One region of the Geodermatophilus sp. SYSU D01186 genome, then DNA from elsewhere that is predicted to be linked to it. Evidence: riboswitches for the same ligand, from Rfam matches in the RefSeq annotation. Region 1 holds a riboswitch; each other region holds the start of a gene.

Region 1 (3,251 bases):
GGGGCTGCCGATGGTGGTCGTCGTCTACGACGACGCGGCCTACGGCGCCGAGGTGCACCACTTCGGGCCGGAGGGCCACCCCCTGGACACCGTCCGCTTCCCCGACGCCGACCTGGCGGCGATCGCCCGCGGGTACGGCTTCGTCGGGGTGACCGTGCGCGGCGTCGAGGACCTCGCCGCGGTGGCCGACTGGGTGGCCGGCCCGCGTACGGCGCCGCTGCTCATCGACGCCAAGGTGGCCGCCGACGAGCCGTCGTGGTGGCTGGAGGAGGCGTTCCGCGGCCACTGACGGTGCCGTGAGCATCGCAGGGAGCGCCAGCGACCGAGGAGCGGAGCGGCGCCGGAAGGGGCCCAGGGGGCGCGGCCACTGACGGTGCCGCCTCTCCCCGTGATCATGGCGCCGGAACCGCCGGAGGCCGCTCCGGCGTGGTCACGACGCCATGATCGCCGCAGGCGGGGCGGTCAGCCGGCGATGCGGCGGGCGCTGTTGTAGCCGCCCATCGAGTCGATCGACGCGACCTTCACCGGCTGGCCGTAGGTGGAGGCGTGCACCATCTGCCCGTTGCCGACGTAGATGCCGACGTGGCTGACCGGGCTGTAGAAGAACACCAGGTCACCGGGCTGCAGTGCCGACCGCGAGACGGGGGCCCCCATCGTCGACTGGATCCGGCTGGAGTGCGGGAGGCTGATGCCCGCCGCGGCGTAGGCGTACTGCACCAGCCCGGAGCAGTCGAAGGAGTTGGGCCCGGCCGCGGCCCACACGTACGGGTCGCCCTGCTGGGCGAGCGCGGTCTCGACGGCCCGCTGCGCGGCGGCGCTGCCGCCGGCCACGGGCGCAGCGGGGGCGGGAGCAGGCGCGGGTGCGGGTGCGGCGGCCGACCGGGCGCCGCCGGCGGCCGGGGCCGGCGGGGCGGCGGGTGCGGGGGCGGCTGGTGCCGGGGCCGCCTGCGTCGTGGCGGCCTGTGCGGCGGCGGCCCGTGCGGCCTCCTCGGCGGCCCGGCGCTCGGCGGCCTCCCGCGACGCCCGCTCCTCCTCGGCGACCAGCCGGTCGTACTCGGCCTGGAACCGCGCCACCTGCCGGTCGAGGTCGGCCTGCTTCGCGGCGACCTGGTCGACCAGGGCCTGCGCGTCGGCGGCCGCCTGCTCGGCGGAGGCGCGGGCGGCGTCGGCGTCGCCGGCGGCCTGCTGGGCCCCGCCGAGGACGCCGTTGTTGTGGTCGGCGATGGTCTGCAGCGTGCCGACGCGGTCGAGCAGCTCCTCCGGCGAGTCGCTGGTGAGCATGGCCGACAGCGTGCTCAGCCGGTCGCCGGTGAAGGCGCCGCGGGCGACCGCGCGCACCTGCTCGCGAGCGGTGGCGAGGGCGTCCTCGGCGGCGGCCAGTTCCGCGCCGGCCGCGGTGGCGGCGTCCTGGCTGGTCCGCAGCCGCTCGCGGGCCTCGTTGAACTGCTCGGTGACGACCTCGAGGTCGTGGGCCTTGGCGGCGACGAGCGCGGCGGCGTCCTGTGAGGTGGCCGGATCGCCGGGGGCGGCCGACGCCGCGGGGAGGCTGGTCAGGGTGAGCCCGCCGGCGGCGACGAGGCCGACCAGGAGGCGGGGCAGCGCGCGGGCAGGGGCGTGCGACGTCGCCATGGTGGGCGGGTCTGTCCTCTCTTCCACAGCCGCCTACCGAGTTAGCTGACGGGTTCGGGCGGGAAGGCGCCCGGCGTCCACGGCCCTCGCGAGGCCGCGGTCGCTTCACCCCAGTACTGCGGTGGGTCCCCGGTCCCTGGTGCCGGCGGAACGGGCCGGCGCAGGGTTCGGCGGCGTCCGGCCGGTGTCACAGGGGAGTGACGGAACGACCCGTCCGGACGCCGTCACGCTAGGTCGGCACCAGGGGGGCGACAAACCGGGCGACCGGCTCGCGCGGACACCCCGGCCGGTGCTGACGCGCTGTGACGACACCGCCCGGGATCAGAGGTTGCCGCGGCGTTCCTGCTCCCGCTCGATCGCCTCGAACAGCGCCTTGAAGTTGCCCTTGCCGAAGCCGAGCGAACCGTGTCGCTCGATCAGCTCGAAGAACACCGTCGGCCGGTCGCCGGTCGGCCGGGTGAAGATCTGCAGCAGGTACCCGTCCTCGTCGCGGTCGACCAGGATGCCGCGGCGCTGCAGCTCCTCCACCGGCACGCGGACGGTGCCGATGCGGGCCCGCAGCTCCGGGTCCTCGTAGTAGGAGTCCGGTGTCGGGAGGAACTCCACGCCCTCGGCGGTCATCGCGTCGACGGTGGCGAGGATGTCGCCGGTGGCCAGCGCGACGTGCTGGGCGCCAGGGCCGCCGTAGAACTCCAGGTACTCGTCGATCTGCGAGCGCTTCCTGCCCGCGGCCGGCTCGTTGAGCGGGAACTTCACGCGGTGGTTGCCGTTGGCGACGACCTTGCTCATCAGTGCGGAGTAGTCGGTGGCGATGTCGGCGCCGACGAACTCCGCCATGTTGGTGAAGCCCATGACCCGCCGGTAGAAGTCCACCCAGCGGTCCATGGCGCCGAGCTCGACGTTGCCGACGACGTGGTCGATCGCCTGGAACAGCCGCCGCGGCGCACCCGGGCGCCGCTGGTGTGCCGACGTCCGCGCCACGTACCCGGGCAGGTAGGGGCCGGTGTAGCGCGAGCGGTCGACCAGGCTGTGCCGCGTGTCGCCGTAGGTCGCGATCGCGGCCAGCCGGACGGTGCCGTGCTCGTCGGTGACGTCGTGCGGCGGCTCGAGGACGGTCGCCCCCTGGGCCGCGGCGTGGGCGACGCAGCGGTCCACGTCGGGCACGGCCAGGGCGATGTCGACGATGCCGTCCCCGTGCCGGCGGTGGTGGTCGGCCAGCGGGCTGGTCGGGGAGTAGGCGCCCGTGACCACGAACCGGGCGGCGCCGGAGCGGAGGACGTAGGCCCGGGAGTCCCGGTTGCCGGTCTCCGGCCCCGAGTAGGCGACCAGCTCCATCCCGAACGCGGACTGGAAGAAGTGGGCGGTCTGGGTGGCGTTGCCCGCGATCCAGACCAGGGCGTCCCAGCCGCTGACCGGGAAGGGGTCGGTGGCGGGGTCGTGCTCGACCAGCCCGACCAGCTGCCGCAGCTGCTCGGCGCTGAGCTCGGCCAGGCGCTCGTCGTCGGTGAGGACCTGCTCGAGGGTCCCGTGCGGCTCGGTGGCGGTCATGTCGCCCTCCCGGATGATCCCGTCTCCCTGCGTGCGTCCAGCACACCTCCGGGCGCCCGGGATGGGCAAGATGA
Region 2 (3,251 bases), on a different contig from region 1:
CAGCAGCTGGGTGGCGGCCGCGGTGAGGGCCCGGTGTGCGCGGAAGGTGTCGCGGACCGCGACCAGCGCCGCGCGCCAGCTCTCCCGCACGTCGTCGGAGGCGGCGGCCAGGGCGGCGGCGCGCAGCTCCCGGGCCTCGGCGACCACGCGGTCCAGCAGCGCCAGGACGACGGCCTCCTTGGAGGCGAAGTAGAAGTAGAAGGTGGGCCGGGAGATGCCGGCACCGCGGGCGAGGTCGTCGACGGAGATCTCCGCCGGCGACCGCTGCGCCAGCAGCGCCTCGGCGGTGGCGAGGATCGCCCGCTCCCGGTCGTCACCGGAGGGACGGCGGGCGCGGCGGCCACGGTCGGGTGCCACGCTGCTCACGGCAGCCGCCAGACCGTCGTCCGCCGCAGGCCCGGACCCTCGGTCTCCGGGATCTCGTAGACCGCGGCGGCGGCCAGCCGGTCGTGCGGCAGGTAGGGCCGCCCCGGATCACCCACGTACACCTCGACCCCGCGGGCGCGGGCACGGTCGAGGAACGGCAGCACCCGTTCGGTCATCTCCCGGTCGTAGCAGACGTCCCCGGCCAGGACGACGTCGATGCCGGGCAGCTCGCGGCCGAGGACGTCACCGATCACGCTCACGCCGTCGATTCCGTTGAGGCCGGCGTTGACGCCGACCGCGGTGCGGCTGAACTCGTCGACGTCACTGGCCAGCACCCACCGGGCACCGGCCAGCCGGGCGGCGAGGGCGACCAGGCCGCTGCCGGCGCCGAGGTCGAGCACCGTCCGTCCAGCGACCACCTCGGGCCGGTCCAGGACGAAGCGGGCCAGCGCCTGGCCGCCCGGCCACGCCGCCGCCCAGAACGGCGGCGCCTCCCCGGCGCCACCGTCCTCGGTCTCCATCGCCTCCCACAGGGCGACGACGTCCTCGGCCACGTGCAGCCGCACCTCCGGGACCGACGACGGCCGCCGGACCTGGGTGTGGGCACGGACGAAACCGGACGGGACGACCCTCACCGCCCGACCGTCCCACACCCGGTCCCGAGACGGCTCGAGGGGCCGCCCCTGTCAGGAGCGGCCCCTCGAACGGGTGCCCGGTGCGGGACCGGGGCGGCGATCAGTACCAGTTGTGGGCCTGCGAGTGCGCCCACGCGCCACAGGGGCTGCCGTACCGGTTCTCGATGTAGATGAGCCCGGCGTCGATCTGGCGGTAGCCGTCGGAGGTCTTCGCGATGCCGGTGCCGGCCCAGGTGGAGTTCAGGAACTGCGGGATGCCGTAGGCGGTGCTGGTGGGGTTCTGCGCGTTGGGGTTCCAGCCGCTCTCCTTGCCCCACAGGTTCTCCAGGCAGCTGAACTGCTGGGCGCTGCCGACCTTGGACATCGCGTACTCCTTGAAGGAGCCGCGGGGAGCCGCGGCGGCCGCGGGCGCCGGGGCGGCGGCAGGAGCGGCAGCGGCCGCGGCCGCGGCCTGCGCAGCGGCAGCGGCCTCACGCTCGGCGGCCTCGCGGGCGGCCTGCTCGGCGGCGGCGGCCTCCGCGGCGGCGCGCTCGGCGGCCTCGCGCTCGGCGGCCTGGCGGTCGAGCTCGGCCTGGTCGGCCGCGGCCTGCGCCTGGGCGGCGCTGGCCTCGGCGGCCTGGCGCTCGCTGCGGGAGGCGGCGAGGTGCTGCAGCGGGGCCAGGTCGGCGGCCTCCGGGGTCGCCGCGGCCGCGGCGTCGGCGGTGATGCCGAGCTGCTCGGCCACGCTGACCGACTCGGTCCGGGTGGCGGTGGCCTCGGCGTCGGGCGCGCCGCTGGCCAGGACGTTGACCACGATCGCGCCGGCCGCGGCGGCGGCCAGGAAGAACGCGGGACGGCGGCCCTTGGCCGGCAGGCCGAAGCCGCGGCGGGAGGTGGTCTGGGGGGTGGCGGCGTCGGCGGCGGGGGTGGTGGCGGCGTCGACGGCGGGGAACTGCACGGTGCGGTCGTTCATCGAGTGGGGTGCTCCGGGGCGCGAGGGCGCCCGCGGGCCTGCCGACTCGTACGGAGGGCAGCCCGGGACGCGAGGGTCTACGGGAGGGGTCCGGCGGCGGTCAGTGACGCGCGCGGCCGGTCAACGGCGAGGCGGGATCAGCGGACCGAGGAAGAGGCGCGAGGTGCGCGTGGCCCGGGATCCCTGCGAGCCGGGAGGGCCCGTGGGCGAGGCATGCGGATGCTCTCCGTTCCTTCCATGGCCGCCTACCGAGTTAGCTGACGGGTTCGGGCGGGAAGGTGCCCTACCTGCTCGAGAGCAGGACTCACCCCAGTGCTTCGATGGGTCCCCGGCTCACGTCCGCGGGAGGCGGACACGACTCGGCGGCGTCCGGCCAGGCTCCCCGGATGGGGAAGCACGACCGACCGGACCCACTCACCGTACGGGCCGTTATCGTCCTGTGACAATCCCGTGGGCCCCATCCGTCACGTGACCCTCGTCGCGGGAGAGTTCTCGGCGGATCCGGAATACGCCCGGGGCGGCGCTGTTGCACGCAGCAGTAGTTGCGCTCTCAACCACTTGGAGCACGAGATGCAGTTCGGGATCTTCTCGGTCAGCGACCTCACGACCGACCCCACGACCGGCCGCACGCCCAGCGAGGCGGAGCGGATCCAGGCGGTCGTGGCCATCGCGAAGAAGGCCGAGGAGGTCGGGCTCGACGTCTTCGCCCTCGGCGAGCACCACAACCCGCCGTTCTTCTCGTCCTCCCCCACCACCACGCTGGCCTACATCGCCGCGCAGACCCCGACGCTGCAGCTGTCGACGGCGACCACGCTGATCACCACCAACGACCCGGTGAAGATCGCCGAGGACTACGCGATGCTGCAGCACCTGGCCGGCGGCCGCGTGGACCTGATGATGGGCCGCGGCAACACCGGCCCGGTCTACCCCTGGTTCGGCAAGGACATCCGTGACGGCATCCCGCTGGCCGTGGAGAACTACGCGCTGCTGCGCAAGCTGTGGGACACCGACGTCGTCAACTGGTCGGGGCAGTACCGCACCCCGCTGCAGGGCTTCACCTCGACCCCGCGGCCGCTGGACGGCGTCGCGCCGTTCGTGTGGCACGGCTCCATCCGCTCGCCGCAGATCGCCGAGCAGGCCGCCTACTACGGCGACGGCTTCTTCCACAACCACATCTTCTGGCCGCCGCAGCACACCCAGCGGATGGTCGAGTTCTACCGCCAGCGCTACGAGCACCACGGCCACGGCTCGGCCGACCAGGCGATCGTCGGCCTCGGCGGGCAGGTCTTCATGCGCAG
Region 3 (3,251 bases), on a different contig from region 1:
CCGCACGTCGACGTCCTGCTGGCCGGCCACGACGAGGCCCGCGCCCTGTGGGGCTGGGACGACGACACGTGCCTGGAGCGGCTGGCCGACGCCGGGCCCGCCGAGGTCGTGCTCAAGCTCGGCGCGCGCGGCTGCGCGGCCCGGGTGGACGGCGAGCGGCTGACCTCCCCGGGGTTCCCCGCCCGACAGCTCGACCCGGTCGGTGCCGGCGACGCGTTCGCCGCCGGCTACCTCGCGGCCACCCTGTGGGGCTGCGGGCCGGCCGAGCGTCTGCGCACCGCCAACGCCATGGGCGCCTTCTGCGTGCAGGACCGCGGCGACTACGAGGGCCTGCCCAGCCGCCGTGAACTGACCGCGTTCCTGGACCGGACCGTCGACCTCGGGAGGTGACGATGCACCCCGACGACCCCGCCGGCGTGCTCGAGGGTGTCTACGTGGCGAACGTGACGCCCTTCCGCGACGACGAGCGCTTCAGCATCGACGTCGACTCCTACCTGGGCCACGTCCGCTGGCTGGCCGGGCAGGGCGTGGCCGGGGTCATCCCGTTCGGCACCAACGGCGAGGGGCCGTCGGTGTCCCCGCGGGAGAAGCTGGCCGTGCTGGAGGCCCTGCTGCCGGAGGTGGGGCCGCTGCACGTCGTCCCGACGGTGGCGGAGGGGAACCTGCCGGACACCCTGGACCTGCTGGCGGAGTTGGCGGACCTGCCGGTGCGGGCGGTGATGGTGCTCCCGCCGTACTACTTCCGGCCGGCCGCGGCCGAGGGCCTGCGGGTGTTCTACGAGCGGGTCCTGGCCGCCACCCGGCACCCGGTGGTCGTCTACCACATCCCCAAGTACGCGGTGCCCGTCCCCGCGGAGCTCGTGACCGCGCTGCCGGTGTGGGGGGTGAAGGACTCCGGCGGGGAGGCCGGCTACGCCGAGGCCGTGCACGCGGCGGGCAAGGGCGTGCTGGTCGGTACCGAGGACGACCTGCCGGCCCGCCTGCTGACCGCCACCGGCTCGATCTCGGCGCTGGCCAACATCGTCCCCGAGCAGGTCGTCGCGCTCTACCAGCACGTCCGCGGCGGGCGGGCGGCCGACGCCGCGGCGCTGTCGGCCCACCTGCAGCAGGTGCGGGCGATGACCAAGGAGTTCGTCGCGCCGGGGATGCTCAAGCGCATCGCCGAGCGGCGGCACGGGCACCCCATGGGCACCGTGCGCCCGCCCCTGGTGCCGGTGCCGGCGTCCTTCGACGCCGCGGCCGCGGTCGAGCGCGCCGTGGCGGTCCCCGTCGGCTGAGGGTCCAGCCCCTACACCGTCCGGCCGTCGATCGGGCGCTGCGCGACGCGGGTCACCCGACGAAACGACGGCCACGGATTGTCACAACTGCATAACGACGGTTACGGTGGGGTGGTCCGCTCGACCGTCGCGTCCCCGCCCGGGGAGCCCCGAACGGACGCCGCCGAGTCGCCCTCCGGGGTGAGCCGGGGACCCATCGCAGTACTGGGGTGAATCCCGCTCCGGGCATCCGTCCGGAACGAGTAGGGCTGCTTCCCGCCCGAACCCGTCAGCTAACTCGGTAGGCGGCCATCGGAAGAACGGAGAGCCGCCGGATGGCGCGCCCTTGCCCTGCAGCACGACCCTGCCCGAGCCGGTACCGCCCGAGCCGGGTGCCCCCGCGCACCTGATCGCACGCGGCCGTCCCTGACGCACGCCGCCCGCGGGCCCACCTCGAGCACCTCCGCTCGACCGGCTGACCGCCGCTTCCCCGGTGACCCGCGCAGGCGCCCGGACGACCGCAGCCCCGCTGCCCGCTCGCCCCCGCAGCCCGCCGCCCTCCGGCGCGCCGCTGCGCCGTAGACCCCGGAGCACACCCCCTCATGGACCCCCGCACGACAACCGGTCGCGCCGCCGACCGCCGCAGCGGTTCGCGCCGCCGTCCCCCGGCGACCGTCCGCCGTCCCGCGCTGTACCTCGGCGTGGCCACCGCCGGCGCCCTCATGGTCAACGTCCTGTTCGGCTCGGACCCGGCCGCGCAGGCCGAGGCCGGGCCGTCGGAGTCGGTCAGCGTCGCCGCTGAGCTCGGGCTGACCGCCGACTCCGCCCCCGCCGCCCAGGCGACGCCGGACCTGGAGTCGCTCGAGCAGCTGACCGCCAGCCGCAGCAGCCGCGAGGCCGAGCAGACCGCGGCGCAGCAGGCCCAGGCCGCCGCCGACCAGGCCGAGCTGGACCGCCGGAAGGCCGAGGAGGAGGCCGCAGCGCGGGCCGCCGAGGCCGCGAAGGCTGCCGAGGCCGCGAAGGCTGCCGAGGCCGCGAAGGCCGCCGAGGCCGCGAAGGCTGCCGAGGCCGCGCAGGCCGCCGAGGCCGCGAAGGCCGCCCAGGCGGCGAAGGCCGCCCCGCAACGTTCCGGTGGGTCCGCCGGAACGGCCGCGGCCTCGGGGAGCGTCGCGGCCACCACCGTCGCGCGCATCACCAACACCGCCGGGCCCACGAAGCCCCCGGCGCAGGCGGCCGCCAACGCGGTGGTCAGCAACGTGCCCGGCGCCGCCGGCATCACCATCGGCGGCACCCGTGCCAGCGCCGCCGACCCGGGCGGCCACCCCTCGGGCCTGGCGCTGGACTACATGACCAGCTCCGCGCTCGGGGACACGATCGCCCAGTACCACATCGCCCACTGGGACGAGCTGGGCGTGGACTACATCATCTGGAAGCAGCGGATGCTCAGCTCGCCGAACGGTGCCTGGAAGGCCATGGCCGACCGCGGCAGCCCGACGGCCAACCACATGGACCACGTCCACGTGAACTACCGGGGCTGACCGCCTCCCCGGCGGTCACGGCCGCCCGTGCGCGTCGCGGGCGGCCGCGACCACCTCGGTCAGCGTCTCGTCGTCCCGGGCGACCCACGCCCGGCCGTCGTCGGTGAGCACGAGCGGGCGCTGGATCAGCCTCGGGTGCTGCACCAGCAGCCGGACCCACGTGTCGGCGTCCCGGGGGAGGTCCCGCAGCCCGAGCTCGCGGGCCAGCGGCTCGGACATCCGCGTGACGTCCCACGGCTGCAGCGCGAGCGCGCCCAGCGCGGCGCGCAGCTCCGACTCGGTCGGCGGGTCGTCGAGGTAGCGGCGCAGGGTGTACTCCACGCCGGCCTCCTCCAGGTGGTCGCGCGCGGTGCGGCACTTGGAACAGGACGGGTTGAACCAGACCTCCACAGTGCGACCCTATGGTGCCCACGCCGATCGGCAGACGTCCTAGACATCTGTTGCGGGGTGCACCGGT
Region 4 (3,251 bases), on a different contig from region 1:
GCCGGACCGGTGCTAGGACGGTCCCCGTCCTGTCGCCCGCGAGCTGTGCCGTCGCGAGCGAGAGAGGGGATCGAGGCCGGCCATCGGGTGACGATCGCTACAACGCTGAGGGGCGATGGCTGTGAGAAGACGTCGCATGGCAGTTCCGGCGGTCGCGGCATCGACGGTGATCGGGGTCGTACTCGCGCCTGCGGCCCTGGCCGGCACGGTGCCTGTCGTCACCACGACGTGTCCGAAGACGCTCACCGTCGCCACGTTCGAGCCGGGGGAAGAGGTGTCAGGCAACGCGACCGTGACCTCACGGGACGCAGCAGACCGGCTGAACCGAGGTGAGGGCCTCTTCCTCCTGGAGGAGGGCACGTCCAGGCCGTTCACCATGGCGGTGCACCTGGGCGCCGAGAGCGACGTGAGCCAGCCCTTCTCCTTCACCGCGTCGGGGACCTCGCTGAGCGCTTGCCTGCTCGCGACGACTCACGGTGGTGGGGAGGAGAACATCGGCACCGTGTGGACGAACGTGACGGCATAGCACCTGGGCCATCGCGGGTCGCTCCGCGGGGGAGCCGAGCCGGGACCGGGACGAGGCCCGCAGGACCGAGGCCCCGGCCTGCGGGCCCGATCGGTGGGGCGGGTGGGGCTCGAACCCACGACCCAGGGATTATGAGTCCCATGCTCTGACCGGCTGAGCTACCGCCCCGGTGTGCTCCAGCCTGCCAGATGGCGGCCGGCCGCCGACGGGGCCGTGAGGGTGAGCCCGCCGGGCGGTTTCGGGGGAACTGTGCGCGACATCTCAGCGGCGGCGGCCCGGTGCCCGGGACGTGGCCGCGGCCGCCTGCGGCCCACCGCGCGGCCCGGGCCGTCCTCGCAGGTCACCGCGGGAGTCGCGCGAGCGGTGGAGCGGTCCTGAAGATCAGCTCTCCGGGGTCGCGTACTCACGCCTCGTAGCGGGATGTCACTCCTTCGGGCAACGAGGCGCGCCGGAGGTGTTACTCGATCGTGACCGCGGGGGGTCACTCAAGGTAGTTTTCCCGACGGCCTCGCCGGGTTCCGCTCCTCGACACACGAGGGCACCGGCCTGGCCCCGCCGAACCGCCGACGCCTCCCTCCGGGGGCCGAGACGGACCGGGGACCCACCGTTCCACTGGGGTGAGTCCTGCCTGCGTAGGGGGACGCAGGCGGGTAGGGCGCCGTCCGGCCCGAACCCGTCAGCTAACTCGGTAGGCGGTCGCGAGGATGGGAGAACCGTCGCCTTGGCGACCCTGCACCACCTGATGACCCTGCCTGCGCGCGGAGCGCCGGCCCGCCGGCTGCTGCGTGCGCCTCGCCGGGCGCTCGTCGTCGCCGCCGTGGTCGGCGGGCTGCTGGCCGGCACCCCGGCCGCGCTCGCCGCCCCCACCGTCTCCGGCACCTCCGAGCAGGAGAGCCTGGCCGCCGAGGTCGCCCGCATCGAGCAGTTGGTCACCGCCGCCGAGGAGAAGCTGCAGCGGATGACCGTCGAGGCCGAGGCCGCCGCCGACGCCGCTCTCGTCGCCCGCGCGGAGCTGGCCACCGCCCAGGCTGAGGCCGATGCCACCGCCGCCGAGCTGGCCACCGCCCAGGCCGACGTCGCCGCCGCCGAGGAGGACGTCGCCACCCTGGGGCGGGAGGCCTACATGGGGGCCGACAACCGCTACGGCGACATCGAGCTCATCCTCGACGCCGAGAGCCCCACCGAGTTGCTGCAGCAGGCGGCGACGATGGACGTCCTCGGCGCCCAGCGCGCCGCGCGGCTGACCGACTTCCTCGCCGTCGAGCAGCGGGTCGAGGAGGCCGACCGGGCCGCCCGGGCCGCGGTGACCCGGCTCGACGAGGCCGCCCGCGCCGCCGACGAGGCCGAGGCGGCCGCCACCGCTCACCTCGCCGAGGCGCAGTCCGAGTACGACGCCGTCGCGGCGCAGAAGGCCGCTCTCGACGAGCAGTACCGCGCCGCCGGCGAGCGCCTGCTCGCCGCGCAGGGCGCGGCCGACCCCGCCGCCGCCTTCAACGCCCGGCTCGACGCCCGGGCGCAGGGCACGACCGGCATGCCGACCGCCGGCCGGCTCACCTCCTGCTACGGCGCCCGCTGGGGCACGATGCACCAGGGCATCGACATCGCCGCCCCCATCGGCACCCCGATCTACGTGCCGGAGGACGGCGTCGTCCTCCAGGCGGGGCCGGCCAGCGGCTTCGGCCTGGCCGTGTACGTGCAGCACGCCGACGGTCAGATCACCCTCTACGGCCACGTGAACCAGTTCTCCGTCACCGCGGGCCAGGTGGTGACCGCGGGCCAGCAGATCGCCGAGGTCGGCAACCGTGGCCAGTCCACCGGGCCGCACCTGCACTTCGAGGTGCACCAGGGCGGCCTCTACGCCAACCGGGTCAACCCGATGCCCTGGCTGGCGCAGCACGGCATCGCCCTCGGTGGCGGGTGCTGACCTCGACCTGACCTGACGCGGACGGCCCGCGGCCCCCGGTGCTCCGGCGGCCGCGGGCCGCCGTGCGTTCAGCGGCGGCCGCGCAGCCGCCCGAGCAGGCCGCCGACGCCGCCGAGGGTCTGCGCGGCCAGCTGCAGGATCGGCCCGCCGGGGATGCCCGGCGCGACCTGGACGACCGGGGCCAGCGCGAGCAGCCCGCCGAGCTCGTGCACCCGCAGCCGCCGCCGGGCCAGCGCCGCGACCGGGTTGACCCGACCGGAGGCCGCCTCGAGCAGCAGGTCCGCCGGCGCCTCCACGGCGGTGCCCTGCGGTGCTCCCGGGGCCACCCGCCGCACGGTCCAGCCCGCCGGGTCGGCGGCGAAGGCCCAGCCGCCCTCCGGCGTCGCCAGGGTGGCGCCGCCGGTGATGCCGACGGACGCGGACAGGGCGCCGGTCACGTCCGCGAGGGCCGCCAGGCCCGCCTGCAGGACCGGCTCCGGCACCGGCGGGGCGCCGCACGCTGTGAGGTCCAGCCCGTGCACGGCCAGCTCGTACGCCTGGCCCAGTACGACGCTGAGCAGGGGCAGGGTGCCCACGACCGCGACCGCCGGTGCGGTGTCCAGCTCGACGGGCCCATCGGCGAGGTATCGGGCGGTGGCGTCGCGGTTGCGCCGCAGCGCGGCCAGCACCTCCTCCCGCGTCGCGTCCCGGTGGGCGGCGGTGACCCGGGCGTTGGTCGCGTCGACCTCCGGCGGTGTCCCCGCGCCCCCGGCCCGCGCGGAGGCGACCAGGTCGGCCAGCGCCGTGTGGTCGTCCCAGCAG

Evidence for each region. Region 1 has a riboswitch for cyclic di-AMP ahead of ACI784_RS06535 (C40 family peptidase). Riboswitches for the same ligand answer to the same signal wherever they lie in the genome.
Region 2: linked by a shared signal. The riboswitch ahead of ACI784_RS15085 (aggregation-promoting factor C-terminal-like domain-containing protein) and the one ahead of ACI784_RS06535 (C40 family peptidase) in region 1 are both predicted to bind cyclic di-AMP.
Region 3: linked by a shared signal. The riboswitch ahead of ACI784_RS12140 (hypothetical protein) and the one ahead of ACI784_RS06535 (C40 family peptidase) in region 1 are both predicted to bind cyclic di-AMP.
Region 4: linked by a shared signal. The riboswitch ahead of ACI784_RS09695 (M23 family metallopeptidase) and the one ahead of ACI784_RS06535 (C40 family peptidase) in region 1 are both predicted to bind cyclic di-AMP.

The regions. Positions count from the first base shown of each region.
Region 1 is NZ_JBJGYW010000006.1:69,701-72,951, reverse strand. Features, by position in the region: gene ACI784_RS06540 (thiamine pyrophosphate-binding protein) at 1-289, shown strand, start outside; gene ACI784_RS06535 (C40 family peptidase) at 463-1,629, opposite strand; cyclic di-AMP (ydaO/yuaA leader) riboswitch at 1,645-1,787, opposite strand; gene hppD (4-hydroxyphenylpyruvate dioxygenase) at 1,951-3,177, opposite strand.
Region 2 is NZ_JBJGYW010000019.1:27,963-31,213, forward strand. Features, by position in the region: gene ACI784_RS15075 (TetR/AcrR family transcriptional regulator) at 1-357, opposite strand, end outside; gene ACI784_RS15080 (class I SAM-dependent methyltransferase) at 363-1,001, opposite strand; gene ACI784_RS15085 (aggregation-promoting factor C-terminal-like domain-containing protein) at 1,102-1,953, opposite strand; cyclic di-AMP (ydaO/yuaA leader) riboswitch at 2,181-2,328, opposite strand; gene ACI784_RS15090 (LLM class flavin-dependent oxidoreductase) at 2,524-3,251, shown strand, end outside.
Region 3 is NZ_JBJGYW010000014.1:36,829-40,079, reverse strand. Features, by position in the region: gene ACI784_RS12150 (sugar kinase) at 1-390, shown strand, start outside; gene ACI784_RS12145 (dihydrodipicolinate synthase family protein) at 393-1,277, shown strand; cyclic di-AMP (ydaO/yuaA leader) riboswitch at 1,429-1,579, shown strand; gene ACI784_RS12140 (hypothetical protein) at 1,859-2,794, shown strand; gene ACI784_RS12135 (ArsC/Spx/MgsR family protein) at 2,810-3,184, opposite strand.
Region 4 is NZ_JBJGYW010000010.1:51,778-55,028, reverse strand. Features, by position in the region: gene ACI784_RS09705 (hypothetical protein) at 137-526, shown strand; tRNA gene ACI784_RS09700 (tRNA-Ile) at 621-694, opposite strand; cyclic di-AMP (ydaO/yuaA leader) riboswitch at 1,098-1,236, shown strand; gene ACI784_RS09695 (M23 family metallopeptidase) at 1,269-2,450, shown strand; gene ACI784_RS09690 (maleylpyruvate isomerase N-terminal domain-containing protein) at 2,519-3,251, opposite strand, start outside.